DNA from 3 places in the Streptomyces sp. NPDC096040 genome. Region 1 is predicted to be linked to each of the others. Evidence: riboswitches for the same ligand, from Rfam matches in the RefSeq annotation. Region 1 holds a riboswitch; each other region holds the start of a gene.
What was found. Region 1 has a riboswitch for cobalamin ahead of nicT (Nickel transporter NicT). Riboswitches for the same ligand answer to the same signal wherever they lie in the genome.

Region 2: another riboswitch for cobalamin. It lies ahead of ABTY98_RS07045 (ribonucleoside-diphosphate reductase subunit alpha); the one in region 1 lies ahead of nicT (Nickel transporter NicT).
Region 3: another riboswitch for cobalamin. It lies ahead of ABTY98_RS29125 (cobalamin biosynthesis protein); the one in region 1 lies ahead of nicT (Nickel transporter NicT).

What each region holds. Positions count from the first base shown of each region.
Region 1 covers NZ_JBEOTA010000018.1:147,731-157,111, reverse strand. Annotated here, with positions in the region: gene ABTY98_RS25365 (hypothetical protein) at 313-528, shown strand; gene nicT (Nickel transporter NicT) at 612-1,721, opposite strand; cobalamin riboswitch at 1,750-1,940, opposite strand; gene ABTY98_RS25355 (ArsR/SmtB family transcription factor) at 2,021-2,380, shown strand; gene ABTY98_RS25350 (transglycosylase domain-containing protein) at 3,225-5,438, opposite strand; gene ABTY98_RS25345 (COG4705 family protein) at 5,995-7,248, opposite strand; gene ABTY98_RS25340 (COG4705 family protein) at 8,135-8,971, opposite strand; gene ABTY98_RS25335 (hypothetical protein) at 9,367-9,381, shown strand, end outside.
Region 2 covers NZ_JBEOTA010000004.1:327,849-337,229, forward strand. Annotated here, with positions in the region: gene ABTY98_RS07020 (hypothetical protein) at 1-280, shown strand, start outside; gene def (peptide deformylase) at 407-1,057, shown strand; gene ABTY98_RS07030 (helix-turn-helix domain-containing protein) at 1,185-2,150, opposite strand; gene ABTY98_RS07035 (hypothetical protein) at 2,244-2,486, shown strand; gene ABTY98_RS07040 (ribonucleotide-diphosphate reductase subunit beta) at 2,399-3,427, opposite strand; gene ABTY98_RS07045 (ribonucleoside-diphosphate reductase subunit alpha) at 3,427-5,781, opposite strand; cobalamin riboswitch at 5,906-6,030, opposite strand; gene ABTY98_RS07050 (GNAT family N-acetyltransferase) at 6,035-6,589, opposite strand; gene mctP (monocarboxylate uptake permease MctP) at 6,684-8,312, opposite strand; gene ABTY98_RS07060 (DUF3311 domain-containing protein) at 8,309-8,578, opposite strand; gene ABTY98_RS07065 (GntR family transcriptional regulator) at 8,702-9,381, opposite strand, start outside.
Region 3 covers NZ_JBEOTA010000023.1:98,965-108,345, forward strand. Annotated here, with positions in the region: gene cobN (cobaltochelatase subunit CobN) at 1-3,391, opposite strand, end outside; gene ABTY98_RS29120 (cobyric acid synthase) at 3,388-4,899, opposite strand; gene ABTY98_RS29125 (cobalamin biosynthesis protein) at 4,896-5,846, opposite strand; cobalamin riboswitch at 5,945-6,087, opposite strand; gene ABTY98_RS29130 (hypothetical protein) at 6,236-6,463, opposite strand; gene ABTY98_RS29135 (inorganic phosphate transporter) at 6,483-7,724, opposite strand; partial or broken gene ABTY98_RS29140 (lysozyme) at 7,902-8,667, opposite strand; gene ABTY98_RS29145 (class II aldolase/adducin family protein) at 8,864-9,381, shown strand, end outside.

The DNA of each region.
Region 1 (9,381 bases):
GGTGCTGATCTTCACAACACCTCCGACTTCCTGGTGGTACCCGGCGAACTCGACACCACCGCCCGCGTCCTACCCGGTCAACCTGCCTCCTCCATACGAGTCGGATGCGGGCACCGTTCAGTTCCCGGCTCTTGCGGCGGAATCGAAGCAGCGGAAGCGCCGAGGGCGCACAAGCGCACGCCGCGACCTGTCGCACCTCCGCACGCACCGAGGGCGCGCGTCCATCCGGCGCAGGCGGGGTATCTCCCGAGCAGCCCCGCGACCGCCGGCCGCCGGCGCCTCGCTGTCCCACGCCCACGGAGGTGGAGCACCATGACCGACACCAACGGACTGGAACCCGTCGCGACATTCTGCGGCGAGTGCGACTGCGGCTGTCCCCAGCTCTTCGTCGATCCGAAAGCCCCCGCCGAACAGCGGATCGTCCTGACCGACGACTTCGGCCAGCGCGTCCAGATGAGCTTCGACCAGTTCTCCAACCTGGTCTCCGACGCCAAGGCGGGCAAGCTGGACGGCATCGCCCAGCCCTGAGACGTACGCCTGGGGCACGGGAGGCACGGCGGGCCGGGAAGCGTCGAGGCTTCCCGGCCCGCCGGCGGTTCGGTCGCGGAATGTCAGCCGCCCTCGACCCGACGGGCCGCCCACCGCTGTTCGACCTTCGCCAACTTCCAGTACGCCACCGCCGCCACCCACACGACCATGAACAGGCCGACGATGACGTAGCCGACGTTGCCCAGGTCGAGGCCGGAGATCCAGCCCGTGACCGCGTCGCTCAAATCCAACTTGTCGTGCAGGACACCGACGAGCTCGATCGTGCCGATGAAGAAGGCGACAGCGATGGACAGGCCGGTGATGGCGAGGTTGTAGAAGACCTTGCGGACCGGGTTCGAGAAGGCCCACTGGTAGGCGAAGTTCATGAAGGTGCCGTCGAGGGTGTCGAACAGGCTCATGCCGGCGGCGAAGAGGAGCGGCAGGCTGAGGACCGCGTACCAGGGCAGGCCCGCCGCCGCGCCCGAGCCGGCCATCACCATCAGCGTGACCTCGGTGGCGGTGTCGAAGCCGAGGCCGAAGAGGAAGCCGAGGGGGTACATCTGGCCTGGGCGGGTGATGGACTTGGTGAGCCGTCCGAGGATGCGGTTCATGAACCCGCGGGAATCCAGGTGCTGTTCGAGTTCCGCCTCGTCGTACGTCCCGACCCGCATCGCCCGGAACACCTTCAGGATGCCCAGCAGGGCCACGAGGTTGAGGGCGGCGATGATGTAGAGGAAGGACCCGGAAACGGTCGTACCGATGATGCCGAGCGTCTGGTGGGTGCGGGAGTCGTCGTTCATGAGCGTGCCCGCGAGCTGGGCACCGCCCGCCACCAGCGCGGCCATCGCGACCACTACGCTGGAGTGCCCGAGCGCGAACCAGAACCCCACCGACACCGGCCGTTTGCCGTCGGCCATCAGCTTGCGGGTGGTGTTGTCGATCGCGGCGATGTGGTCGGCGTCGAAGGCGTGCCGCATGCCGAGGGTGTAGGCGGTGACGCCGAGCCCGATGCCGAACGCCTTGGACCCGACCTCGTAGTGCTCGGGGACGACGAGAAGGAACAGAATGCCGAAGGCGGCGGCATGCAGGGCGGCGATCACCGCCATCAGCCCGATCGTCTTGACGGTGTCCTCGCGCCGCCAGCGGAACGCTGAGGGCCTGATCTCGGGCAGGGATGTCTTGGGCAGGGTCATCCGGTCACGCTCCAGCACCTCGTGGATCAACTCGTGAGATGCCGTGGCCGGTCTCCTGGCTTACGGGTCGTGCACTCCCGCGCCCGCCTTCCCGGCCGCCGTACGACGGCCAGTGGCTGTCCCTTCCGGGACTTGGGCGGGGAACTCCCCGATTCACAGTGGCGAGGGCCGCGCCGGCTTCACACCGGCTTCCCGAACACCACGGCCTGCCCACCGTAGGGGGCTCGGTGCTCTCCTGCATAGCTGCATAGGTGCGCAGGTATGCAAGATCACATACGGGCGCCTGCGAGGATGAACCCATGCATCTCGTCCCGGCGGCCCGCGCAGACCGCCGCATCATCGACGGCCACCGGGTGTGCGACGCCATCGCCGCCATCGGCGAACCCGCCCGTGTCCGCACCTGGGCCGACCGCTTCTCCCTGCTCTCCGACCCGGGACGCCTCGCCCTTCTGCTGGCCCTGCACCAGGCAGGACCCCTTGCCGTCTCCGACTTGGCCGTCGCGACCGGCATGAACGACCCGGCCGTCTCACAGGCCCTGCGCCTGCTGCGCGCCGCCGGTGCCGTGGCGGGCGAGAAGGAGGGGCGGGTGGTGCGCTACCGAGTCGTCGACCCACTCGTCGCCGACCTCTTGAAGCACTGCGCCACCGGCACGGACTGAGCGGTGAGGGCGGACGCCTTCGACAAGTGCCCGCTGAAGCCGTCGACCTGGTGCGGGATGCTGCGGAGCGCTCCGGACTGACGATCACGCGCTGCGGCGGGGGCAAACAGTGGCGGGCGGGAACGATTCTCACGCGCGGGAAGCCGCGCGGCAGGCCGGAGAACGGGAGAAGGCCCGGAAGGCCGCCGAGGCCGAGGCCAAGCGGAAGGCTCGTGAGGAGAAACTGGCCAACGAAGCGGCCCGCGCCCAGGAGGCTGTCGACCGGACGAGCGTGACCGGGCATGATGCCGAGCAGCTTTCCCAACTGCTGCGCACGTCCGTTGTGGACGGGCGTCCGTTGACGTTCGAGCGGTCGAGGCCTCAGGCCGGAGACTCACGCGAGCGGACGCGACTGCCAGAAGCCCCGCTCAAGCCACTGGGGAGATTGGGGAGAATGAAACGCGCGCCGCTTCGGCCGGTCTTCCCCAACCGCAAGGTCACTCGTCCCGGATGACACTTCCGCGTCGCCGTGTCTGCACCCACCGCGGCGCAGGTCTGCCTGCAAGCAGTGTCTGCGGCAGACCTGCGCCAACTCTGACGAAGCACCGGCAGGCGTCGCCCGCGTGCCGACCGCCAAGGTCAACGAACGGTGCTCGCCGCTACCGTGGTTGGCGCGATGGCCGCCCGCACGGAGGCGGGGCGGCCACGGGCTCCGGAGCCGTCCCCGCACCCGAAGCGGCCCGGTGGAGACCTGTTCCTGAAGCCCGTGGGCGTCGCCTGGTGGCGGGCACCTGGGTGCCGAGGACCCACCCCCTGCTGCGGCACGCCGACAGGTTGGGCAACCCACGGGCCGCCGTGACGCGGCTCAAGGACCTCCGCGGGTGCGGGTCGGGGTCGGCGAGCTGGTCGCCGGTGAGGGTGAGGGGTTACCGCCGGTTGTGCCGCCGAGCAGCCCGCCGCCCGTACCAGCGGTGGTACCGGCGGTATCGGTCGGACTTGGGCTGACGCAGTGCTTCCCATGCCCTCTGCACGGTGCGGTGGGGGTCGGGCTGGCCGTTGGGGTCGGGGTGACCGTGGGCGTGCTCTGGGATGCGGTGGCGGAGGGTGTGGGCGAGGGTGCGCCGTATTCGTCCGTGCTCTGGCCCAGTTGGGGTGCGGGCGGGAACTGCTGGACGGGTTGTCCCTGGAGGGCGGCGGTCATGTAGCCGGTCCACACCTCGGTGGGCATGTCGGCGCCGAAGACCTTGGCGTAGCCACCGACACCCTGCATCGACTGGAGGCCGGCGTTCTTCGGGTTCTCCTTGAACATGCTCACAGCCGTGGTCAGCTGCGGGGTGTAGCCGATGAACCAGGCGGACTTGTAGTCGTCGGTGGTACCGGTCTTGCCGGCCGCCGGGCGACCCAGGGCCTGGGCGTTGGTACCGGTGCCGTTCTTGACGACGTCTCGCAGGACGTCGGTGACGGTGTCGGCGGTAGAGGCGGACATGGCCGTGGTGCCCTTGTGCTCGCCGAAGCCGGGCAACTGCCGGCCGTCGGCGACGACCTTGGTCACCGAGTACGGCTCGTGCTGGACCCCGCCGTCGTCGAAAGTGGCGTACGCGTCCGCCATACGGATCGCCGACGGTGTGGAGGTACCGATGTAGAAGCCCGGGGTGTCGTACTGCAGGCTCGTGCGCGGGAGCCCCGCTTTCAGGGCCTCAGCCTCCACGTTGTCGTAGCCGACATATTCGCCGAGCTGGACGTAGGGAGTGTTGACCGACTGCTCCATCGCCTTGCGCAAAGTGATGTAACCCCACTTGGTGGACACGTCGTTGCGCTGGTGCAGGAGCCCCGTGGGGTCGTTCGAGTCCGGCAGCTCCTGGCCTTGCTGGTTCTTGATGGTGATGCCGTCGTCACCGTCGAACTTCGAGTCCGGGGTGATCGGTGCGGGCGGCTGCCCAGGGGAGAGGACGGCGCCGTGATCGAGAGCGGCGGCCAGGTCGACGGGTTTGAAGGTGGAGCCGACCGGCACACCGGTCGCGTCCGCGTTGTCCGTCCAGTGACCCTTGTTCCAGCCGGCCCCGCCGTACAGCGCCACGATCGCGCCGGTGGACGGATCGATCGATGCCGCGCCGACCTGGACGTCCTTGTCGGCCGAGCGTTGCCGCGGGTCAAGGTGTTTCCGCTCCATCGCCGCGACGGACGTCGACAGGGCGTTCACCTTCTTCTTGTCGAAGGTGGTGTAGATCTGGTATCCGCCGCGGCCCAGTTGCTGGTCCGTGAGGGAGGTGTGGGCTTCGACGTATTTCTCCGCGGTCTGCACCAGGTAACCGGTCTGCCCTGACATTCCCGCCGACGGCGTGTACGGCTTGGGCGTGGGAAACCCTGACGCCAGGTAGCGCTGTTCCTGGGCGTCGGTGATCTCGTGGATCTTGGCCATCCGGTCCAGCACGTACTTCCAGCGTGCCTCGGCCTGGGCCTTGGCCTGCGGATCGGTGTCGGCGTGCATCAGCAGGCTCGGCTCGTTGACCGCGGCGGCGATGAAGGCGCCCTGGCTGACGGTCAGCTGGAACGCATGCACGTGGTAGTAGGCACGGGCCGCGGCTTCGATCCCGTAGGCGTCCCGGCCGTAGTAGCAGGTGTTGAGGTAGCCCTGCAGTATCTGCTGCTTGGACATCTGCCCGCCGATCTTCAGGGAGATCATGATCTCCCTTAGCTTGCGGGTGACCGACTGGTCCTGGCTGAGGTAGGTGTTCTTCACGAACTGCTGGGTGATGGTGGACCCCGACTGCACCTCACCGCCCGTGGCCATGTGGTAGACGGCGCGGAGCATGCCCTGCGTGTCGACGCCCGGATCGGAGTAGAAGGTGGCGTTCTCCGCGGCGAGGAAGTCCCACTGCACCAGTTTCGGGACCTGGGCGAGATCGACGTTCTGCCGGTTGGTCGCCCCCTGGGTGGCCATCACCGAGCCGTCCGACCAGTAGTAGGTGTTGCTCTGGGCTTGCGTACTGGGGTTCGCGCCGGGGATGGTCGTCGTCGCGTAGGCGTAGCCGAACAGGCCCAGCAAACCGCTGACGAACAGCAGGAAGGTGCCGGACACCAGCTTCCACGAAGGCAGCCACCGCCTCAGGCCACGTCTGCCCGCCCTCGGGTAGTCGATCAGGCCGCGCCGACCCGGACGTCCGGTGTCCGCACGTCGCGTGCCTGCCGCGCGGCGGGCACGCCCGCCCCGGGCCTGGGCCCTGCGTGCCGCGGCCCGGCCGCCACCCGGCATACCGTCCGAGCCGGACGGTATGGCCCTCCCCGACGATCGACGCCGGTGTTCGCTCATTCTCGCCACTCCTCAACCAAGGACACGGTCCCGCCATCGCCGCGAGACCGCCCGCAGGATGCCCCATGGGGGCCTGACCGGGACACGCTGACGCCCCCCCGGCAGCTCCTACAAGTTGTAAGAGTAAGTCGCACTCGCAAAACGCATGCAACCGCCCACCCAAGAACGAGCCGTAGCCCGGTATCGGACCTGTGCGGCTTCCGGTGCCGACGGCCGCGGCTGCTGGCGATCCGTGTGCCGCGTGCGGTTCGGAATACCGGCCGGTTCGGAATGTCGGCTGCCCCGGCGCCGGGGATGCGTCGGGGCAGTCCGTCACGGTGGTTGGCTAGCCGAGGGAGGTGAGGAGGGTGTTGAGCTCCTTGACCTCGGTGGCCTTGTCGGGGCTCGGGGCGCGTAGCGCCGTCAGGACGTGGTCGATCTCGCTGTCGAGGAAGTGCCAGGACTGCTCGCTCTTGGGCTCCAGGGTGGACTGGTCGTCGTCCCAAGCGGTCTCGAGGTCGGTCACTCGGGTGGTCGCGGCTGACTGGTTGCCCGAATTGAGCTTTGCCAGGGTGTCAGCCGCGATCGTGCGGAACTTCGCGATCTCAGCCGGAGGGAACGGCGACGTCGCCTGCTTCGGGGTGAGATGGGCGGTCACAGGGGCGGGGGCGTCCTCCTCGCTGGCCGCGGCCGCGTGGGGCTGGTGGTGTGCCCAGATGAGAAGCGCCGCAGTTGCGACCGCTACGACGGCGTAGTAACCGAGCATGATCCGCTCACGCGCCGGGTTCAGCGCTCGTGCGGTGTGGGTGAGTTCGCCGGTCTCGATGACATCGCTGCGGCTGATTGTGAGATATACGACCGTAGCGAGGATCGCGGCCAGGAAGATCACGCTGGTGATCGCAGTACCGAGGCCCAGGCCGCCGTCGCCGCCGGGCGAGCCGAGCCAGTCGCCGAGGTTGGCACCGAGCGGGCGGGTGAGGATGTAGGCGAGCCAGAAGGAGAGCACCGCGTTGGCGCCGAGGCGCCATCCGAGGACGATCGCGACGATCAGCCCGAGAGGCAGGAACACGGAGACGCCTGGCGTCCAGCCGGTCAGTTCCAGGGTCCAGTCGCCGGTCGCGGTGCCGAGGGCGAAAGTGACCAGGACCGCGAGCCAGTAGAAGAGTTCACGGGGACGGGTGGTGATGGTGTGGACCGACAGGGTCCGCTCGCGGGCGTACCAGATCCCGAAGACAACGGCCAGGAGGCCGGCGAACACGCTACTGCTCAACGCGAGGGGAACGCCCTGGCTGTCGGTGAGGATGTCTGTGTAGAGGGTGCCGGTCACACTCACCACCACGACGGTGAGCCAGTACACGAACGGGACGTACCGTTTGGTGGTGAGTTGCCAGCCCATGGCGCCCGCCAGCACGGCGGTGAAGATCAATGCCGTGTTGATCAGGCCAACGCCGAGGTTCATATTGATCCAGTCGGCGAAGCTTTCGCCGACCGTGGTGCACAGGATCTTGATGATCCAGAACCAGATCGTGACCTCGGGAACCTTGTTCAGCATCTGCTTGGCAGGCGTCCGAAGACTCTCGGGCGTCGTCGCGGTTGTCATGTAACCCTCGCATGGAACGAGTGGCAGCACGGAGGGGCGTCCCTCACGTCTGCGGAACGGTAATTGTGTGGAAATGCATGGCCAAGCGGAGTCTCGGATTGGCAGGGGCTGCGGTATGACTCCGATTGCTCGTCAAGCCTGTTCGGGCCGCGCCGCCAGGGGTGTCACCCGTGACAGGGTCCGCCCCGGGAACACCTCCGCTTTCGCTCCCCCGGCCCACGCGAGAACTCTCTGTGCCCGCTCAGCCCCGCAGGGAGGCGTCGGGAAGGTGTTGATGCCGCTACTGGAAGTCGCCGAGGTGGAGAGACTCTGGACCGTGGTCGCCGTCATGCGAGCACCAACCGCCCTGGAAGCGTTCGGCTTCTCAGGCCAGACCGCGCCCATGCCGGTCGACCGGGAGCCCCCCATTCACCTGGCCAGCCCGAAGAATTCGTGGAGCCAGTTCGAACACCGACCGGCGAAACCAGCCGGAATTCTGGAAACCTCGTCCCGGAATTCAAGCTGCCTGGCGCTTGAATTCGCGTCGGCCCCCGGGCGACCTCTCCCAGAGACTCTCCCGGCACTTGCTCATCCGGTGCCGGAGAAGTGGTGTGAGCCGCCTCAGCCGGTTGTTCACCGGCTCGCTCCTGGTCTCGCTGGTGTGTGCCCGTCTCTCGAACCACCGGAATATCAGACGTTTCATCGGTCATGGTGCCCGACTGTGCCAGCAGGAACCTGAACACATCCTGACTGCCACCGTGTGTATCACTCGCCCCACTGCGCGGTCGGTGAAGTGCAGCGCGTAGGCGGGGCGTGTCCGGTGGGCGAGGAGGGCGGCGTGGGATGGACAGACCGCAGTCGAGCGCGGCCGGAACCGATGGGAGGAACTACCGGCCCGGCTCGTGGCTCAGGCCGTGTGTCCCGACGCGTGCTCCGGTACGGCAACATCCCTGCGGGTGACGGAGAGGTAGATGACCAGTCCGAGGATGACCGCCAGGAACAGAGCGCCGGTCACTACCGCGCCCAGGCTCAGGCCGCCGTCGCCAGCGGGCTGGGAAAGGTAGTCACCGATCGAGGCGCCCAGCGGCCGGGTCAGGACATAGGCGATCCAGAAACTCCACACGGCCTCCAGGTCCAGCGCGAAGTGCGCGATGGCCACCGCGGCTATGACCACCGCGAAGAGGACGGCGGACAGCCAGTAGCCGAGGTCAATACGCTCGGACACCAGATCACCGGCCGCGGTGCCCAGGGCGAAGGTGGACAGGACCGCCGACCAGTAGAAGGACTCGCGACTGGTGGTGTCGATGTGGTGGATCGACAGGCTCCGCTCGCGCCGGTACCAGACGACGAAAACGATCACGAGGAGCAACGCGAATACCGTGGTGCTCGTCTCCAGCGGCACGCCCATGTTGTCGCTGAGGTCGTCGCTGATCAGCGTGCCGACGACGCTGACCAGCGCCACCGCCGGCCAGTACACGCCCGGCCGGTAGGCGCTGGTGCGGAACTGGACCACCAGAACTACGGCCAGCAGGGCACTCGTCAGCACAGACACACCGGTCAGCCCGAGACCCGCCTTCTCGTTGAGCAGGTCCGCCGCGGTCTCGCCGACCGTTGTGCACAGCACCTTGATGATCCAGAAGTAGATGGTGACCTCAGGCACCTTGCTCCAACGCAGTCGGCCCTGAGAATCGGGGGCCTGACCGGCCTCCGGAACCACCTGGCTCTCAGACGCTTCATAGATCACACTGCCCGACCATGCCACCGGGCACCTGAACACATCCTGACTGCGGGCGCACTTGACCCACCCCGCCCGCCCCGCACGGGCACCATGGCGCCATGCGCGCACATACAGCGCACTTCCATATCGCGGCCCTCCGTCCCACCCCTGCCCACGTGACGGAAGAGATCCGCCTCGAACACTCCGAGCACCGCCCCCGCGCCCATTGACCGCGCGACCGCATGGCTGCGGCGCCGCCTGGGCCGAGCCGTCGTCCTGTCCTACGCCGACGCCCTCCTCGTACCGGGCCCCGGCCTGTGGCTGCGCACCCGCACCCTGCCGCTCGGGCCCGCTGATCCGCCTGCCGCTGTGCATCGCCCCGTGCCTGCTGTGGCCGGTGCTGTTTCTCGGCCGGGCTCCAGGTGCCCGTCCGTGAA
Region 2 (9,381 bases), on a different contig from region 1:
GGCGGAGGACTGGTCGTCGTCGGTGCGGTTGCTGTGCCGCATGTGCTCCGAGTCGCGGATGCCGTCCGACGAGGGCGACGGGGTGCATCTCGATCCGCACGACCACAGTGAGCCGGGGCATCCGGGGCCGCTGGGGCACCGGACGGACGGGCAGCTGTGGGTGCCGGAGCGGGAGTGCGGGGTGGCTGCGCCGGCTTCGCTGGTGAGGGGGTTGCTGGACGGGTGGGTTGCCGACAGCCCTGACTCCCGGGACTGGCGGGATCTGGAAGAGGTTTGCTGAGCTTTGTGCTTCGGCTGCCCGCGCGGCGGAGTCGCATATGTCACAGCCCCGCGCCCCTAAAAGCATCCACGTACCCTGTACCTGCAACATCTCTCCCCGCTTTACCTAGGAAGGCTTACGTCGGTCATGGCGCAGCAGGACACCGATCAGCAGCACGCGGGCGTGCTCCCCGTGGATGACGAGGGGTTCGTCATCGACACCGAGGGGACCGAGGAGCGCGAGAACGCCTGGCGTGCGCGGGGGACCTCGCGGCCCATCACCGTCGTCGGGAACCCGGTGCTGCACAAGGAGTGCAAGGACGTCACCGAGTTCGGGGACGAGCTGGCGCAGCTGGTCGCCGACATGTTCGCCAGCCAGCGGACCGCCGAGGGCGTCGGCCTCGCCGCCAACCAGATCGGTGTCGATCAGAAGGTGTTCGTCTACGACTGCCAGGACGACGAGGGCGCCCGGCACGTGGGCGTGGTGTGCAACCCGAAGCTGGTCGACCTCCCGGCGGACAAGCGGCGGTTGGACGACAGCAACGAGGGGTGCCTGTCGGTGCCCACCGCCTACGCCCCGCTCGCCCGGCCCGACTACGCCGAGGTCACCGGGCAGGACGAGAAGGGCAACCCGATCAAGGTGCGCGGCACCGGCTACTTCGCTCGGTGCTTGCAGCACGAGACCGATCATCTGTACGGCTACCTGTACATCGACCGGCTCTCCAAGCGTGAGCGCAAGGACGCCCTGCGGCAGATGGCGGAGAACGAGCCCCGCTACCCCGTGGTCGCCAACGACTGAGGCGGAGAAGGCTGTTGTGGCGCCTGGTCGGGATCGTCCGGCCAGGCGTTCGTCATGTGGGGTAGTGAATGGAGCAAGTCCGTTCCCAGATCGGTCGGTTCGCTCCGGAACGCGCGCCGGTAGGCGTTCAGGCGGCCTCCGGTCCCCGGAAGGCGCGCCGGTAGGCGTTCGGTGTGGTGCCCAGCTCCTTCACGAACTGGTGCCGCAGCGCGGCCGCCGTACCGAAGCCGGTGCGGCCCGCGATGGCGTCCATCGTCTCGTCCGTTCCCTCCAGCAACTCCTGGGCCAGCAGCACCCGTTGCCGCAGGATCCAGCGGTACGGCGTGGTGCCGGTCTCCTGCTGGAAGCGGCGGGCGAAGGTGCGCGGGGCCATCAGGGCGCGGGCGGCCAGCTGCTCGACGGTGACCTCCTCGTCGAGATGCTCCGCCATCCAGGCCAGCACCTCGCCGACCGTGTCGCAGGGGCCTTCCGGCAGGGGGCGCTCGATGTACTGGGCCTGGCCGCCGTCCCGGTGCGGGGGTACCACCATCCGCCGGGCGATCTTCTTGGCGACCTCGGGGCCCTGTTCCTTGCGGACGATGTGCAGACAGGCGTCGATGCCGGCCGCGGTGCCCGCCGAGGTGATCACCGGGTCCTCGTCGACGTACAGCACGTCCGGCTCGACCCGGGTGCGCGGGAAGCGGCGGGCCAGCAGCTGGGCGTGCCGCCAGTGCACGGCGCACCGGCGCCCGTCCAGCAGCCCGGCCGCGCCCACCACGAAGACGCCGGAGCAGATGCTGAGCACCCGGGCACCCCGGTCCACCGCCCGGCGCAGCGCGTCGAGCAGCTCGGGCGGGTACTCCCGGTCGACATTGGCGTCGGAGGCCGGCACCGCGATCAGATCGGCCTCCTCCAGCCGGTCCAGACCGTACGGCGTGGAGACGGTGAGGCCCGGCACATGGGTGCCGAGCGCCGGCCCCTCCGCCGAGACGACCGCGAAGTCGTACACCGGCAGCCCCTCCTCGGAGCGGTCGAGGCCGAAGACCTCGCAGACCACCCCGAGCTCGAAGGGGTGCACACCGTCCAGCAGCACCGTGGCCACGTTCTTCAGCATGCTGCCAGTGTGCCTCGCCGCTGGCAGTAATTCGAGGCTGCATGGCAGTGCTGCCACTCACGGTAAGGAGTATCCGGCGCGACAGTGGTGTCCATGAACGGAAACCAGATCGAAGGTCTCGTCGGAATGGTCCTGGTCCTCGGAATCCTGGTCCTCATGGCCCTCCCGTCCGTGCTCGGCATCCTGCGCGACAGGCGCATCGACCGGCAGATCAGGGAGGCCCATGAGGCCCGCGGGGAGCAGCAGGCTCAGAAGTCTTCGTCCAGGTCGACGGTGCCCTCCACCGCGACCTGGTACGCGGACGGGCGCCGCTCGAAGAAGTTCGTCAGCTCCTGAACGCCCTGCAGCTCCATGAAGGAGAACGGGTTCTCCGAGCCGTACACCGGAGCGAAGCCGAGGCGGCCGAGCCGCTGGTCGGCGACGCACTCCAGGTACTGGCGCATCGACTCGGTGTTCATGCCGGGCAGGCCGTCACCGCACAGGTCACGGGCGAACTGCAGCTCCGCCTCGACGGCCTCCCGCAGCATGTCGGTGACCTGCTGCTGAAGCTCGTCGTCGAAGAGCTCCGGCTCCTCCTTGCGGACCGTGTCGACCACGTCGAACGCGAAGCTCATGTGCATCGTCTCGTCGCGGAACACCCAGTTGGTGCCCGTGGCGAGACCGTGCAGCAGACCCCGGCTGCGGAACCAGTAGACGTACGCGAACGCGCCGTAGAAGAACAGGCCCTCGATGCACGCGGCGAAGCAGATCAGGTTGAGCAGGAAGCGGCGCCGGTCGGCCTTGGTCTCCAGCCGGTCCAGGTTCTCCACCGAGTCCATCCACCTGAAGCAGAACTCCGCCTTCTCGCGGATGGAGGGGATGTTCTCGACGGCGGCGAACGCGGCCGTCCGGTCCTCCGGGTCGGGGAGGTAGGTGTCAAGGAGCGTCAGATAGAACTGGACGTGCACGGCCTCCTCGAAGAGCTGGCGGCTCAAGTAGAGCCGCGCCTCGGGGGAGTTGATGTGCTTGTACAGCGTCAGCACCAGGTTGTTCGCCACGATCGAGTCGCCGGTCGCGAAGAAGGCGACGAGCCGGCCGATCAGGTGCTGCTCGGAGGGGCTGAGCTTGGCGAGGTCCGCGACGTCCGAGTGGAGGTCGACCTCCTCGACGGTCCAGGTGTTCTTGATGGCGTCCCGGTAGCGCTCGTAGAAGTCCGGGTAGCGCATGGGACGCAGAGTCAGCTCGAAGCCCGGGTCGAGCAGGTTTTTCGATGTGACAGCCTTGTTCTGGGTGGTCATTACTGGCAGGCCTCGCAGGACTCGGGGTTTTCCAGGGAGCAGGCGACGGCGTCCGTCGTCTGCTGTACGGGGACGGTCGCCCGGGCGGCGCGGGCGATCCGGGTCGCCGGGCGCGAGCGCAGGTAGTACGTCGTCTTCAGGCCCGATTTCCAGGCGTACGCGTACATCGAGGAGAGCTTGCCGATGGTCGGCGTCTCCAGGAACAGGTTCAGGGACTGGGCCTGGTCCAGGTACGGGGTGCGGGCGGCGGCCATGTCGATCAGGCCGCGCTGCGGGATCTCCCACGCCGTGCGGTACAGCGCCCGTACGTCCGCCGGGATCCACGCGAAGTCCTGCACCGAGCCGTTGGCCTCGCGCAGCGCCTCACGGGTGCGCGCGTCCCAGACGCCCAGGTCCTTGAGCTCCTGGACCAGGTAGGAGTTGACCTGGAGGAACTCACCGGACAGTGTCTCGCGCTTGAAGAGGTTGGAGACCTGCGGCTCGATGCACTCGTACACACCGGCGATCGAGGCGATGGTGGCCGTCGGCGCGATGGCGAGCAGGAGGCTGTTGCGCAGACCGGTCCTTGCGATCCGCGCGCGCAGCGCCGCCCAGCGCTCCGGCCAGGTGAACTCGACGCCGTAGTGGTCGGGGTGCAGCACACCCTGCGCGGTACGGGTCTTCTCCCAGGCCGGCAGCGGGCCGCCGCGCTCGGCGAGGCCGGCGGAGGCCTCGTACGCGGCGAGCATGATCCGCTCGGCGATCCGGGTGGAGAGCGCCTTGGCCTCGGGGGAGTCGAAGGGCAGCCGCAGCTTGAAGAAGACGTCCTGGAGGCCCATCGCGCCCAGGCCGACCGGCCGCCACTTGGCGTTGGACCGGCCCGCCTGCTCGGTCGGGTAGAAGTTGATGTCGACGACCCGGTCGAGGAAGGTGACGGCGGTGCGGACGGTGTCGTCCAGCCGCTCCCAGTCGAGGTCACCTGTCGATGTGTCGACGAACGCACCGAGATTGACGGACCCCAGGTTGCAGACGGCCGTCTCACCGTCGTCCGTGACCTCCAGGATCTCCGTGCAGAGGTTGGAGGAGTGGACGACATGGCCCGCGGTGGCCGTCTGGTTCGCGGTCCGGTTGGCCGCGTCCTTGAAGGTCATCCAGCCGTTGCCGGTCTGCGCGAGGGTGCGCATCATCCGGCCGTACAGGTCACGGGCCGGGATGGTCTTGCGCGCGAGGCCCTTCTCCTCTGCCGCGCGGTACGCGGCGTCGAACTCGTCACCCCACAGATCCACCAGCTCGGGCACGTCGGCGGGGGAGAAGAGCGACCACTGCCCGTCGGCGTTCACCCGGCGCATGAACTCGTCCGGGATCCAGTGCGCGAGGTTGAGGTTGTGGGTGCGGCGGGCGTCCTCACCGGTGTTGTCGCGCAGCTCCAGGAACTCCTCGATGTCGGAGTGCCAGGTCTCCAGGTAGACCGCGGCCGCGCCCTTGCGCCGGCCGCCCTGGTTCACCGCGGCCACCGAGGCGTCGAGGGTCTTCAGGAACGGCACGATGCCGTTGGAGTGCCCGTTGGTACCGCGGATCAGCGAACCGCGCGAGCGGATCCGGCTGTACGACAGGCCGATACCGCCGGCGTGCTTCGAGAGGCGGGCGACCTGGTGGTACCGGTCGTAGATGGAGTCCAGTTCGTCCTTCGGGGAGTCGAGGAGGTAGCAGGACGACATCTGGGGGTGCCGGGTGCCGGAGTTGAAGAGGGTGGGGGAGGACGGGAGGTAGTCGAGGCGGCTCATCAGCCCGTAGAGCGCGGCGACTTCGTCGACCGACCTGTGGGTGTCGTCCTCGGCGAGGCCGGCGGCGACGCGGAGCATGAAGTGCTGGGGGGTCTCGATGACCTTGCGGGTGATCGGGTGCCGGAGCAGGTAACGGCTGTGCAGCGTGCGCAGCCCGAAGTAGCCGAAGCGGTCGTCGGCGTCCGGGTCGACCAGGGCGTCCAGGCGGCCCGCGTGCAGGCGCGCGAACTCGGCGGTGCGGTCGGCGATGAGGCCCTCACGGTGACCGACGGCCACGGACTCGGTGAAGGACGTCACGCCCTGCGAGGCGGCCTCGCCGCGGATCGAGATCGTCAGCAGCCGGGCGGCGAGCCGGGAGTAGGCGGGGTCCTCGGAGATGAGGCCGGCGGCCGCCTCGGTGGCCAGCTCACGCAACTCCGACTCGTCGGCCCGCGCGGACCGGCCCCGCAGCGCGGCGGCGGCGACCCGGCCGGGGTCGGCGTCGGGGAGGTCGGCGGTCAGCCCGGTCAGGGTCCGCAGCAGCGCGGTGCCGGGACCGTCCTCGTCCACAGAGATGGTCGCTGAAGCCGGTTCGGCTGGCGCGATGGTCACGTGGGGCTCTCCCTCGCTCGGCACGGGGCCTGGCGGAGGGCAGGGAGCAGCCACGAGCGCACACACGCGTGCCGCGTCCCCGGCCCACTCCACGAGGCCCGGACGTCAGAACACCCGGGCCGGACGGCCGGGCGTGCTGTCGGCAGGTCCTCGGACTGACGCTTGTGCACAGATGTGCGCAAGTACACCGTTGCGGGACAGTTCCGGATTCGCACCGGATTCCCCTGCGGCGACAGCGAGCATGAGCATACATCTAGTGCCGCGCTGTCGCGGCACCCCCACATGTTGTGTCGTGGCGGTGCCGCAGCGTCAACTCATAGGTGAGGAGAGTGATGTCGTCCAGCTGCGGCAAGGGATTCCAGTCCCGCTCGGGTGTGCGGACGAAGCCGAGGCGTTCGTAGATGCGGTGGGCGGATCTCATGGTGCGCTGAGTCGACAGGACGACCTTCTCGCAGCCGTCGAGGGCCTGCGCGCGGTCGATACAGGCGCGGACGAGTGCCTCGCCGGCGCCATTTCCGCGGGCGGCCCGGTCGACGGCGAGCATCCGGATCTCGGCCTCTCCGGGGGCGGCGAGGTCGGCCATCGGGCCGGGGCCGGAGACGAACGTGACTCCGCCGAGGAGGGCGTTGCCGTTCACGGCGACGAGAACGGTGGCTGCGGCTGCCCGATTCGCGACGTCCTTGAGTTCGGTGAGATACGAGTCGCTCTCGCCGAAGTCCAGGAGGCCGTCCTGGAGGTAGGCCTGGGCTGTCAGCTCGCCGAGGGGGCCGTATTCGGTGGGGTGCGCTTCCCGGATCAGGATCGTCATGCGGGTGAGTGTGTACGACAGCGGGCCGCCGAGGGTGGGATTTCTCGGTGGCCCGCTGTGGGTTGTGCGTGGCTGGTCGCCGCCCCTGGTTTGTTCAGTGGGCGCCTTCTGCGACAGCCGGAGGAAGTTCGACCTCCACCCCCGGGTCGCCGGCGTCCGCCGTGTAGTCCTGTGCCTTTGTCTCGTCGACGCCCTCCGGAGCCTTCAGCGCCTTCAGGGCGAACGTCAGGACCACCGTCACCACCACGTTCATCACGAACGCCGTCAGGCCGATGTAGCCGATCTCGCCGAAGCCCGGGATCTCCTTGGCCGAGCCGCCGAAGTGCTTCTGGGTGGGCGAGGCCACCCCGTACGCCGCGACCGTGCCGTAGACCATGCCGACCGCCCAGCCCGCCAGCAGGGCCCAGCGGTGGAACCAGCGGGTGAACAGGCCGCCGACCAGGGCCGGGAAGGTCTGCAGGATCCAGATGCCGCCCAGCAGCTGGAAGTTGATGGCGACCGTCTTGTCCATGGTGAGGACGAAGACCAGCGCGCCGACCTTCACCAGCAGGGACACGAGCTTGGAGACCTGGGCCTCCTGCTTCGGTGTGGCGTCCGGCTTGATGAAGTCCCGGTAGATGTTGCGGGTGAAGAGGTTCGCGGCCGCGATGGACATGATGGCCGCCGGGACCAGGGCGCCGATGCCGATCGCCGCGAAGGCCACGCCCGCGAACCAGTCCGGGAACATGTTCTCGAACAACTGGGGGATCGCCAGCTGGCCGTTGGTGACCTTGACGCCGGCCGCGATCGCCATGAAGCCCAGCAGGGCGAGCAGGCCCAACATCAGGGAGTACAGCGGCAGGATCGTGGTGTTGCGGCGGATCACCTCACGGCTCCTGGAGGAGAGCGTCGCGGTGATCGAGTGCGGGTACATGAACAGGGCGAGCGCGGAGCCCAACGCCAGCGTGGCGTAGGTCCACTGGCCCGCCTCCGGTGGGGCGAGCGCGCCGCGCGGTTTGCCGGTCGCCGGGTTGACCTGGGCGAACGCGTCGCCGGCCTTGGCGAAGATGTCGTCGAAGCCGCCCAGCTTGATCGGGATGTAGATGATCGCAACAGCGATGACGATGTAGATCAGCGCGTCCTTCACGAACGCGATGAGCGCGGGCGCCCGCAGACCGGAGGAGTAGGTGTACGCCGCCAGGACGCCGAAGGCGATCAGCAGCGGGAGGTCCTTCACGAACCAGTTGGTGCCGTCGCTGCCGCCGACGCCCATGACGTCGAGGACGGCCTGGATGCCCACGAGCTGGAGCGCGATGTAGGGCATCGTCGCCAGGATGCCGGTCAGGGCGACGGCGAGCGAGAGGCCCTTGGAGCCGAAGCGGCCGCGCACGAAGTCCGAGGTCGTCACATAGCCGTGCTTGTGGGAGACCGACCACAGGCGGGGCAGGAACGTGAAGATCAGCGGGTAGACGAGGATCGTGTACGGCACCGCGAAGAAGCCGGCCGCGCCCGCCGCGTAGATCGCTGCCGGTACGGCGACGAAGGTGTACGCCGTGTAGAGGTCGCCGCCGAGCAGGAACCAGGTGACCCAGGTGCCGAACGACCGGCCGCCCAGGCCCCATTCGTCGAGGGAGTGCTCGTTCTCGGCCTTGCGCCAGCGCGCGGCCAGGAAGCCGATGACCGTGACGGCCAGGAAGAAGAAGATGAAGACGCCGAGCGCGACGCCGTTCACACCGTCCTTCACTTCTGCGCACCCCCGCTCGTGTTCCCGCTCTTGCGGGCACGCTGCTCCCGCTGCCACAGCTGGTACGCGGTCATCGTGAGCGCGGTGGAGATCAGCACCCACAGCATCTGGTACCAGTAGAAGAACGGGATCCCGATGAACGTCGGGTCCGTCTTGGCGTAGGAGCCCACCCACAGCATCGCCACGAAGGGCGCGACGAGGCAGACGGTGATGATCACGCGTATAGGTGTCACCACCGGGTGCCTCACTTCAGGTACATCCGACATACCGCGGCTCCGTCCCCTCACCGTGCGCCTGTGTAATGCGCAGGCAATCTAGGTCACGGTGTCACCGGAGCGGAAGTGGCCGTCCGTCTATCGGTATGTCGATTCTGTGAAGGGCGGTCCGCGTCAGTCCTGCGGTCGCTTGAGGCGGGCCACGAACTTGTAGCGGTCGCCGCGGTACACCGAGCGCACCCATTCCACCGGCTGGCCCTCGCGGTCCAGGGAGTGCCGGGAGAGCATCAGCATCGGCAGACCCACGTCGGTGCCGAGCAGGCCGGCCTCGCGCGGGGTCGCCAGCGAGGTCTCGATGGTCTCCTCGGCCTCGGCGAGATGGACGTCGTACACCTCGGCGAGTGCGGTGTAGAGGGAGGTGTACTTGACCAGGGAGCGGCGCAGGGCGGGGAAGCGCTTGGCGCTCAGATGGGTCGTCTCTATGGCCATGGGCTCGCCGTTGGCCATGCGCAGCCGCTCGATGCGCAGCACGCGCCCACCCGCCGTTATGTCGAGCAGGCCGGCGAGCCGGTCGTCGGCGGTGATGTAGCCGATGTCCAGCAGCTGCGAGGTCGGCTCCAGACCCTGGGCGCGCATGTCCTCGGTGTACGAGGTGAGCTGGAGCGCCTGGGAGACCTTCGGCTTGGCGACGAAGGTGCCCTTGCCCTGGATGCGTTCGAGCCGGCCCTCGACGACCAGCTCCTGGAGGGCCTGGCGGACGGTGGTGCGGGAGGTGTCGAACTCGGCGGCCAGCGTGCGCTCGGGCGGGACCGGGGTGCCGGGCGTCTGTGTCTCCGTCATTTCGAGGAGATGTT
Region 3 (9,381 bases), on a different contig from region 1:
TCGCCGCCATCTCGAAGGCGCCCTTGTAGCCGTGCCGCCGCATGGCCGCCATCCAGCGCGGGTTGACCACCCGGGCCCGGAAGACCCGGTGGGTCTCCTCGCCGAGGGTACGGGTCCTCACCTGGTCGGGCGTGGCCGAATCACCCACGTACGCCTCGGGGTTGGCGCCGGTCAGATGGCGCACCATCGCGACCATGCCGCCGTGGTACTGGAAGTAGTCGTCGGCGTCGACGAGGTCGTGCTCGCGGGTGTCCACGTTCTTCGCGGCGACGGCGATCCGCTTGAACGCGGTCTCCATGTCCCCGCGCGCCGCCCGCCCGTCGAGCCCGCGCCCGTAGGCGTAACCGCCCCAGACGGCGTACACCTCGGCGAGGTCCGCGTCCGACCGCCAGTTGCGGGCGTCGATCAGCGGCAGCAGCCCGGCGCCGTACGCCCCCGGCTTGGAGCCGAAGATACGGGCGGTGGCGCGCCGCCGGTCGCCGTGCTCGGCGGTGTCCTCGTCGGCGTGCGCGCGCACGTAGTTGCGGTCGGCGGGTTCGGCCAGCTCGGCGACCCTGCGCACGGCGTCGTCGATCAGCCCGACCACGTGCGGGAACGCGTCCCGGAAGAAGCCGGAGATACGGACCGTGACATCGATGCGGGGCCGGCCCAGTTCGTCCAGGGGGACCACCTCGAAGCCGGTCACCCGCCGCGACGCCTCGTCCCAGACCGGACGGCAGCCCAGCAGCGCCAGGATCTCGGCGATGTCGTCGCCCTGGGTGCGCATGGCGGAGGTGCCCCACACCGTCAGCCCGACGGACTTCGGATACTCGCCGGTGTCCTGGAGGTACCGCTGCACCAGCGAGTCGGCGAGGGACTGGCCGACCTCCCAACTCAGCCGGGAGGGAATGGCCTTGGGGTCGACCGAGTAGAAGTTGCGGCCGGTGGGGAGCACGTTGACCAGCCCGCGCGTGGGCGAACCGGAGGGACCGGCGGGAACGTAACCCCCGTCAAGTGCCTTGAGGATGTGGCCGATCTCGTCCGTGGTGCGTGCCAGCCGGGGCACGACCTCGGCGCAGGCGAACTCCAGCACCGCTACGGCTTCCGGGAGTTCGGTGCCGAGCACCTCCCGTACCAGCGCCCGGCTCTCGGTGACGGCCCAGCCCCGCTGCTCCATGCCCTCCGCGACCCGGCGGCACAGCTGCTCCAGCAGGTCGATCGCGTCGGCTGCCGTACGCGACGGACCCTCCACGAGATCCGTCAGCTCCACCGGCACCTTCACCGGCGCGCCGGGCTCGGCCAGCAACTCCTTCTCGCTGAGCCCGAAACGGGCCGCGAAGGATGCCCTGAGTCCCGGCAGCGCGTTGGCCTGGCCGCCCCACACCTGCGAGGCCCGCAGCACGGCGAGCACCAGGTTCACCCGTGCCTCGCCGACCGGCCCGCCGCCGAGAATGTGCAGGCCGTCGCGGATCTGCACGTCCTTGATCTCGCACAGGTAGCCGTCGATGTGCATCACGAACTCGTCGAAGTCGGCGTCGTCCGGCTGGTCGTCCACATGCAGGTCGTGATGCAGCTCGGCCGCCTTGACCAGCGTCCAGATCTGCGCCCGCACGGCCGGCGCCTTCGCCGGGTCCAGGTCGGAGACCAGCGCGTACTCGTCGAGCAGCTGCTCCAGCTTGGCCAGGTCGCCGTAGGTGTCGGCCCGGGCCATCGGCGGAACCAGATGATCGACGACGGTGGCGTGCCCGCGCCGCTTGGCCTGGGTGCCCTCGCCGGGGTCGTTGACGATGAACGGGTAGATCAGGGGGAGGTCACCGAGGACCGCGTCCGGCGCACAGCCGGCGCTCAGCCCGAGCCCCTTGCCGGGCAGCCACTCCATCGTGCCGTGCTTGCCCATGTGCACGATCGCGTCCGCGCCGAAGCTGTTTTCCAGCCACCGATAGGCGGCCATGTAGTGATGCGACGGCGGCATGTCCGGGTCGTGGTAGATCGCGATCGGGTTCTCGCCGAAGCCGCGTGGCGGCTGGATCATCACCACGACGTTCCCGAACCGGAGGGAGGCGAGGACGATGTCCTCCCCGTCGACGTAGAGGGAGCCCGGCGGCTCGCCCCACGCCTGAGTCATCGCGTCCCGCAGCTCCGGGTCGAGCTTCTCGAACCACGCCCGGTAGTCAGCGAGCGGCACCCGTGCGGGCGCGACGGCCAGCTGCTCCTCGGTCAGCCACTCCACGTCGTGCCCGCCGGCCGCGATCAGGCGATGGATCAACTCGTCGCCGTCGGCGGGGTATTCGGTGACGCCGTAGCCGGCCGCCTTGAGGGCGTCAAGGACCCGCACCGCCGACGCCGGTGTGTCCAGACCGACCGCGTTGCCGACCCGCGAGTGCTTGGTCGGATACGCGGTGAAGACCAGCGCGACACGCTTCTCCCCGTTCGGCTTGTGCTTCAACCGGGCGTGCCGTACGGCGATCCCGGCGACGCGCCCGGCCCGCTCGGGATCGGCGACGTACACCGGGACATCGTCCGGGCCCTGCTCCTTGAAGGAGAACGGCACGGTGACCAGACGGCCGTCGAACTCCGGGATGGCGACCTGCATCGCCGCGTCCATGGGGGAGAGGGCGGCGTCGGACTCGCCCCAGGCCTGCCGGGAGGAGGTCAGGCAGAGGCCTTGCAGCACCGGGACGTTCAGATCGGCGAGCGCCCCGACGTCCCAGGCCTCCTCGTCACCGCCGGCCGAGGCCTGCGAGGCGTGGGTGCCGCCGGCGGCCAGCACGGTGGCGACCAGCGCGTCGGCCCCGGCGAGGATCTCGTACAGCCCGGCGTCCGCCCCACGCAGCGAACCGCAGTACACCGGAAGGGCGTTGGCGCCACGCGCCTCGATCGCGTCGCACAGGGTGTCCACGAAGGCGGTGTTGCCGCTCAGTTCATGGGCCCGGTAGAAGAGCACCCCGACCGTGGGGCGGCCTTCCCGGATCTCGTAGGAGCCGTGCACCCCGAACTCGGGCATCTTCTGCGGCTCGGCGAACCCCTCGCCGGTCAGCAGCACGGTGTCCGACAGGAACCGGGACAGCTCCAGCAGGTTCGCGGGCCCGCCCTCGACGAGATAGCGCAGCGCTTCCGCGACCACACCCGCCGGTACCGACGACTCGGCCATCAACTCGGCGTCCGGCACTGCCTCGCCGCCAAGAAGCACGGTCGGCACACCGGACGCCCGGAGCACGGCGAGCCCGTCCTCCCAGGCCCGTTTGCCGCCCAGCAGCCGTACGACGGCGATGTCCGCGCCCTCGATCAGCGCGGGCAGCTCCTCCGCGACGTCGACGCGCGTCGGATTGCCGATCCGGTAGTCCGCACCGGCAGCGGCCCGGGCCGCCAGCAGATCGGTGTCGGCGGTCGACAACAACAACACAGTGCTCATGCGGGCGCTCCCGGTGGGATGAAAGGCAGTCCTTGCGGCGCGCCCGACTCGATGAGCCGCCAGAGCGCGTCGGTGTCCGCGTGCTGTTCGATCAGGTCGCCGAGCCGGTCGAGCTGCTCCTCGCGCAGCGCGGCGAACGAGGTGTCGGGGGCCGGCACGAACCGGCGGCCCGCGGCGGCCGCCACCTCGCGCAGAAAGGCCCGGCGGAAACCGTCCGACTCCAGGGAGCCGTGCCAGTGGGTGCCCCAGGTCTGCCCGACCCGGCAGCCGTCCAGGAAGGGCTCGCCTCCGGTCACCTCGGCGACCCCGTGATGGATCTCGTACCCCTCGACCCGCTCGCCGAGGGCCTCCCCGACGGGCCGGGTGAGGGTCTTCTCCCGGGCGAACCGCACCCGTACGGGCAGCACCCCGAGGCCGGCCACCTGCCCGCGCCGGCTCTCGACGTCGTCCTCGATGTGCTCCCCGAGGACCTGGAAGCCACCGCAGACGCCGAGCACGGGTCGCTGCTCGGCGGCCCTGCGCCGCAGCGCGTCCGCCAGCCCCCGCTCCCGCAGCCATTCCAGGGCCCGGACCGTCCCCCGGGTTCCCGGGACCACGACGAGATCGGCGTCGGCCAGTTCCTCGGGCCGGTCCACGAACCGCACCACGACACCCGGTTCCGCGGCCAGCGCGTCCACGTCCGTGAAGTTGGACATCAGGGGGATGGCACAGACGGCGACCCGCAGCACGTCCGCGCCGACGGGCGGGGCGACGTTCGACTCGCGGACGGTGCCGCGCAGCGAGACACGGAGCCCGTCCTCCTCGTCGATCCCGAGGCCGTGCCGGAACGGCAGGACGCCGTAGGTGTGCCGCCCGGTGAGCCCGTGGAGCATGTCGAGGCCGGGCTCCAGCAGGGAGACATCGCCCCGGAACTTGTTGACGAGGAACCCGGCGACGAGAGCCTGGTCCTCCGGCGACAGGAGGGCGACGGTACCGAAGAAGGAGGCGAACACGCCCCCGCGGTCGATGTCGCCGACGACGAGCACGGGCATCCGCGCGTTGCGCGCGATCCCCATGTTCACGATGTCGGTCCGGCGCAGATTGATCTCCGCCGGACTGCCCGCCCCCTCACAGATCACCGCGTCATACGTGCCCCGCAACTCGGCGAGACAGTCGAGCACGGTCCCGAGCAGCTTCTGCTGCCGCCCGCCGTGGTATCCGCGGGCACTCAGCTCACCGACCGGCTTCCCGAGCAGCACGACCTGACTGCTCTGCTCGCCGCCAGGCTTGAGCAGCACGGGGTTCATCAGCGCGGTCGGCTCGACCCGGCAGGCCTGCGCCTGCATGGCCTGCGCCCGCCCGATCTCGGCGCCCTCGCGTGTGACGAAGGAGTTGAGGGACATGTTCTGCGCCTTGAACGGCGCGACCTCGACGCCCTGCCGCGCCAGCCACCGGCAGATACCGGCGGTGACCACACTCTTGCCGGCATCGGAGGTGGTACCGGCTACGAGGAGACCTCCGCCGTTCATGACGTCCTTCCCGAAAGCGACGCCAGCAGCAGGGACCCGGCCGCGCCGACCCCCAACGCCAGCCATCCGACCCGCCGTGACAACCGCACGGCCCGGTAGATGTCGCGGACCTCCACGGCACGCCCCTCCCGGTTCAGCACGGGCCGATGCTCGATCCGCCCGCCGTACGACAGCGTCCCGCCGAGCCGTACCCCCAGCGCCCCCGCGAACGACGCTTCCACCGGCCCGGCGTTGGGGCTCGGGTGCTTCGCCGCATCGGCCCGCCAGGTCCGTACGGCCCCCCGGCCGTCACCTCCGGCGACGGCGGCCAGTACGGCGGTGAGCCGTGCCCCCGGCCACCCCGCCACGTCGTCCAGTCGCGCCGAAGCCCACCCGTAGCGCCGGTAACGGGCCGACTTGTGGCCCACCATGGCGTCCAGGGTGTTGACGGCCCGGAACCCGAGCAGCCCCGGCACCCCGCCCACGGCGCCCCACACCAGCGCACCCACGACCGCGTCGCTCGTGTTCTCGGCGACGGACTCCACGACCGCCCGGGCGATCCCGTCGGCGTCCAGGGACTGCGGATCCCGCCCGCACAGATGCGGCAGCCGGGCGCGCGCCGCCTCCACATCGCCCGCCTCCAGGGCACGCCCGATGGCGCCGGCCTCGCGGGCGAGTGAAGTGCCCCCGACGACGGCCCAGGTGGCGGTCGCGGTGAGCGCGACGGAAGCGGCGGTGGAGGGTCGTACGAGCCGCTGGGCGGTGGCGCCCAGGGTCACGGCACCGCCGGCGCACACCGCGGTGTGCAGGGCGCCCCACCCGCGGTGGTCCCGCCACAGCAGCCGTTCCACGGTCCCGGCCGTCCGCCCGAACGCGGCGACCGGATGCCCCCGGCGCGGATCGCCGAACAGCAGATCACCGAGAAGGCCGGCGGCGGCGCCGTACGCGAAGACGCGACCGGCACCCATCGGCTCAGCCGGCCGAAGAGTCGGGGACGGGTCGGGTACTCAACCTCGGTCGGCAGCCGCGCATGGCGATAGGTCCTCACTCAGGGTGTCCACGCCCTGGTTCGACGAGACCGGCGGTGAGAGTTCCTGGCTCCCGGGGACTGCTACCCCGGTGACAGTGGCGGGACCGCGCCGGATTCACACCGGCTTCCTCTCTTGCCGCCGTACTTGGCTCCGGAAGTCCACCACGCTCCCGGAAGACCCGTCAACTTGCCGTTGACCTGCGAGGGGACTGTGTGGGAAGGCCCACACCGGTGGTCCAGCGGGGCCCGTGGGGCATGCCGAAGGCTCCTCCCGAGCGGATTCGGGGAGGAGCCTTTGCCGGCCTCGCGTTCAGGCTTCGGCCGCGGTCAGGCCTTGGCCACGATCAGATGGATGCCGTACGCCACGACGGCCGCGCAGGCCGCGAAGCACAGGTAGGCGGTGGTCACGGCCAGGGCCGCCGAGTTGCCCTGGGCCGTGGCGCGTTCGCGGGCGGAGAGGCCCTTGATGCCGAGGGTGAAGAGAGCCACCATGCCCACGGTGACCACGAGGCTGACGCCGAAGACGGAGCCGATGGCTGCCCAGTCGATGTTCATGTCGGTTCTTCCTCGGGGGTCAGACGGTCGCGGCCGGGTCGGTGGCGGCGGCCGGGGCGGGGGACGGGATCGTGGCGGTGAGGTCGTCGGTCACCGTGCCCGCGGGCGGCGGGGTCACGGCGGCGATCGCCGTGGTCACCACGCCGGCCGGCTCCGTGCCGTCGGTGTCGTTGACGTTGGCGCTGTCCACCACCTCGCGGCGGGAGAGCTTCCAGATCGCGGCGCTGGAGGCGACGAGGAAGACGGCGACGACCGCCGTGCCCCAGTCGCCGAGGTCCGTCACGGACTCGGCGAGCGCGCCGACGACCGCGGCCGCGGGGAGGGTGAGCACCCAGGCGACGACCATGCGGGTCGCGGTGGACCAGCGGACCGTGCCGCCCTTGCGGCCGAGGCCCGCGCCCATCACGGAACCGGAGACGACGTGCGTGGTGGAGAGGGAGAAGCCGAGGTGGGAGGAGGCCAGGATGGCGGTGGCCGCGCTGGTCTGGGCGGCGAAGCCCTGCTGTGGCTGGAGGTCGGTCAGGCCCTTGCCCATGGTGCGGATGATGCGCCAGCCGCCGATGTAGGTGCCGAGCGCGATTGCCAGGCCGGCGGAGAGGATGACCCAGGTGGGAGGGTTCGAGCCGGGCGCGACGGCACCGCCCGCGATCAGCGCGAGGGTGATGATGCCCATCGTCTTCTGCGCGTCGTTGGTGCCGTGCGCGAGTGAGACCAGGCCGGCGGAGGCGATCTGGCCGGCGCGGTAGCCCTTGCGGGTGGCCTCGTCCTCGGCGTTCCGGGAGAGCGTGTAGGAGAGGCGGGTGGAGAGCATCGCCGCGATGCCCGCGACCACGGGGGCGGCGACCGCCGGGAGCAGGACCTTGGTGACCAGGACGTCGCCGTGGACCGCGCCGAAACCGGCGGAGGCGACGGTGGCGCCGATCAGGCCGCCCATCAGGGCGTGCGAGGAACTGGAGGGCAGGCCCACCAGCCAGGTCACCAGGTTCCAGAGGATCGCGCCGACGAGGGCGGCGAAGATGACCTCGGGGCGGATGCCGTTCTCGTCGACCAGGCCCTTGGAGATCGTGTTGGCGACCTCCACGGAGAGGAAGGCGCCGACCAGGTTGAGCGCGGCGGACATGGCCACCGCGATCTTGGGCTTGAGCGCGCCGGTCGAGATGGTCGTGGCCATCGCGTTGGCGGTGTCGTGGAAACCGTTCGTGAAATCAAACGCGAGTGCGGTCACCACCACAATCGCGAGGATCAGCGAGAAGCTTTCCATTTACCCAGGCAATCTTCAGGGGTCATCGGCTGTTGGACCGTAGGCAACCTGAATGAACGGAAGATGAACTGGGGTGGTCTCCGTGGTGTCTGAGATCGACTTCGGGGTATCCGTGCGCGGGAGTGGGCGAAGCCGCCGTCCCGTTTCCGGTCCGGCGGCCCGGTCGTTCCTTGGCCAGGAGCCCCTGGCGAACGCCTTCAGCCGGCTCGCCGACCCGTTGAAGAGATTCTGGTCACCCGGCAGACTGCCGCTGTCGTCGTACTGCCAGCAGGTCCAGTGCGACCATCCCGTCGGCAGTGCTCCCGCGTCCGCCGAGCCGTGGCGGGCGATCCACAGGGCGTTGTCCGCGGCGAAGGCGCTGCTGCCGCCCGTGCGGAGGTCCCACCAGTGGGTGGTCGTGTAGATCACCGGCCGCTGACCGGTCTCCCGCTCCAGCTCGGCACTGAAGGACTTGATCCACTTGACCATCTTGGAGTGGCTCAGCCCGTAGCACCTGTGCTTCTTGTCGTACGGGTTGTACTCGACGTCGAGCGCGGGCGGCAGCGTCCAGCCGTCCGCGGCCCAGGCGCCGCCGTGGCTTACGAAGTACGCGGCCTGCCGGTCGCCCGACAACCTGTCCGGCAGGGCGAAGTGGTACGCGCCCCGCATGATTCCGGCCTTGCGTGAACCGTTGTACTGCCGGCCGAAGTACGGGTTGCGGTAGGTGGTGGACTCGGTCGCCTTGATGTAGACGAACCTCGCGCCTTTCGCCTTGGCGCTCGACCAGTCGACGTTCTTCTGGTGCGAGGAGACGTCGTGCCCCTTCGGCAGGCTCGCCGCGGACGCCGGTGTCCCGCCGAACGCGGTCGCGGCCCCCCCGAGGGCGAGCGCGGCCACGGCCGCCGCGAGAACGCGGGCGTGGTCACGGTTGTGGTGACGGTACGACGGAGCGGTCACGGGCCATGTTTCCCCCCGGAATGGCGACGTGTACGAAAAATCGTCCAGATATTATTGGAAGATCGGCGTATTCTCGGCGATCTTCGGCCAAGCCTTGAAATGGGACTCTTCGCGGTGGTTTGCGCTCTACTGGATTCGGGACGTCCGGCCTAAAGTGCCCTGCCGTACAAGCCGGTTGGGGTGCTGCCTGACAGGATCGGGCCATGGCTGAGCAACGGCGGGACGAGCGTGACGGACGGGATGGGCGCGGCGGCGCACAGGGTGTGTCGGAGCCGCGAAGGCGGGATGTACGCGCGGAGGAGGCGCGCGCCTGGCGGGAACTCGTCGCCACGGCCCGCCGCACCGTGACCGACGGACTGGTCGTCGGCACCTCCGGCAACGTCTCCGTCCGCGTCGGCGACACCGTGCTGGTCACACCGTCGGGCGTGCCGTACGACCGGCTCACCCCCGACGACGTGACGGGCGTCGACCTCGCCGGCCGCCGGGTCCTCGGCACACTGGTCCCGACCAGCGAACTGCCGATGCATCTCGCGATCTACGGCAGCACGGACGCGGGCGCTGTCGTGCACACCCACGCCGTGCACGCGACGGCCGTCTCGACACTCGTCCCCGAGCTTCCGGCGATCCACTACATGACCGCCGCGCTCGGCGGCGCCGTCCGGGTTGCCCCGTATGCGACATACGGCACCGAGGAGTTGGCCGAGAACATGCTCCGCGCCTT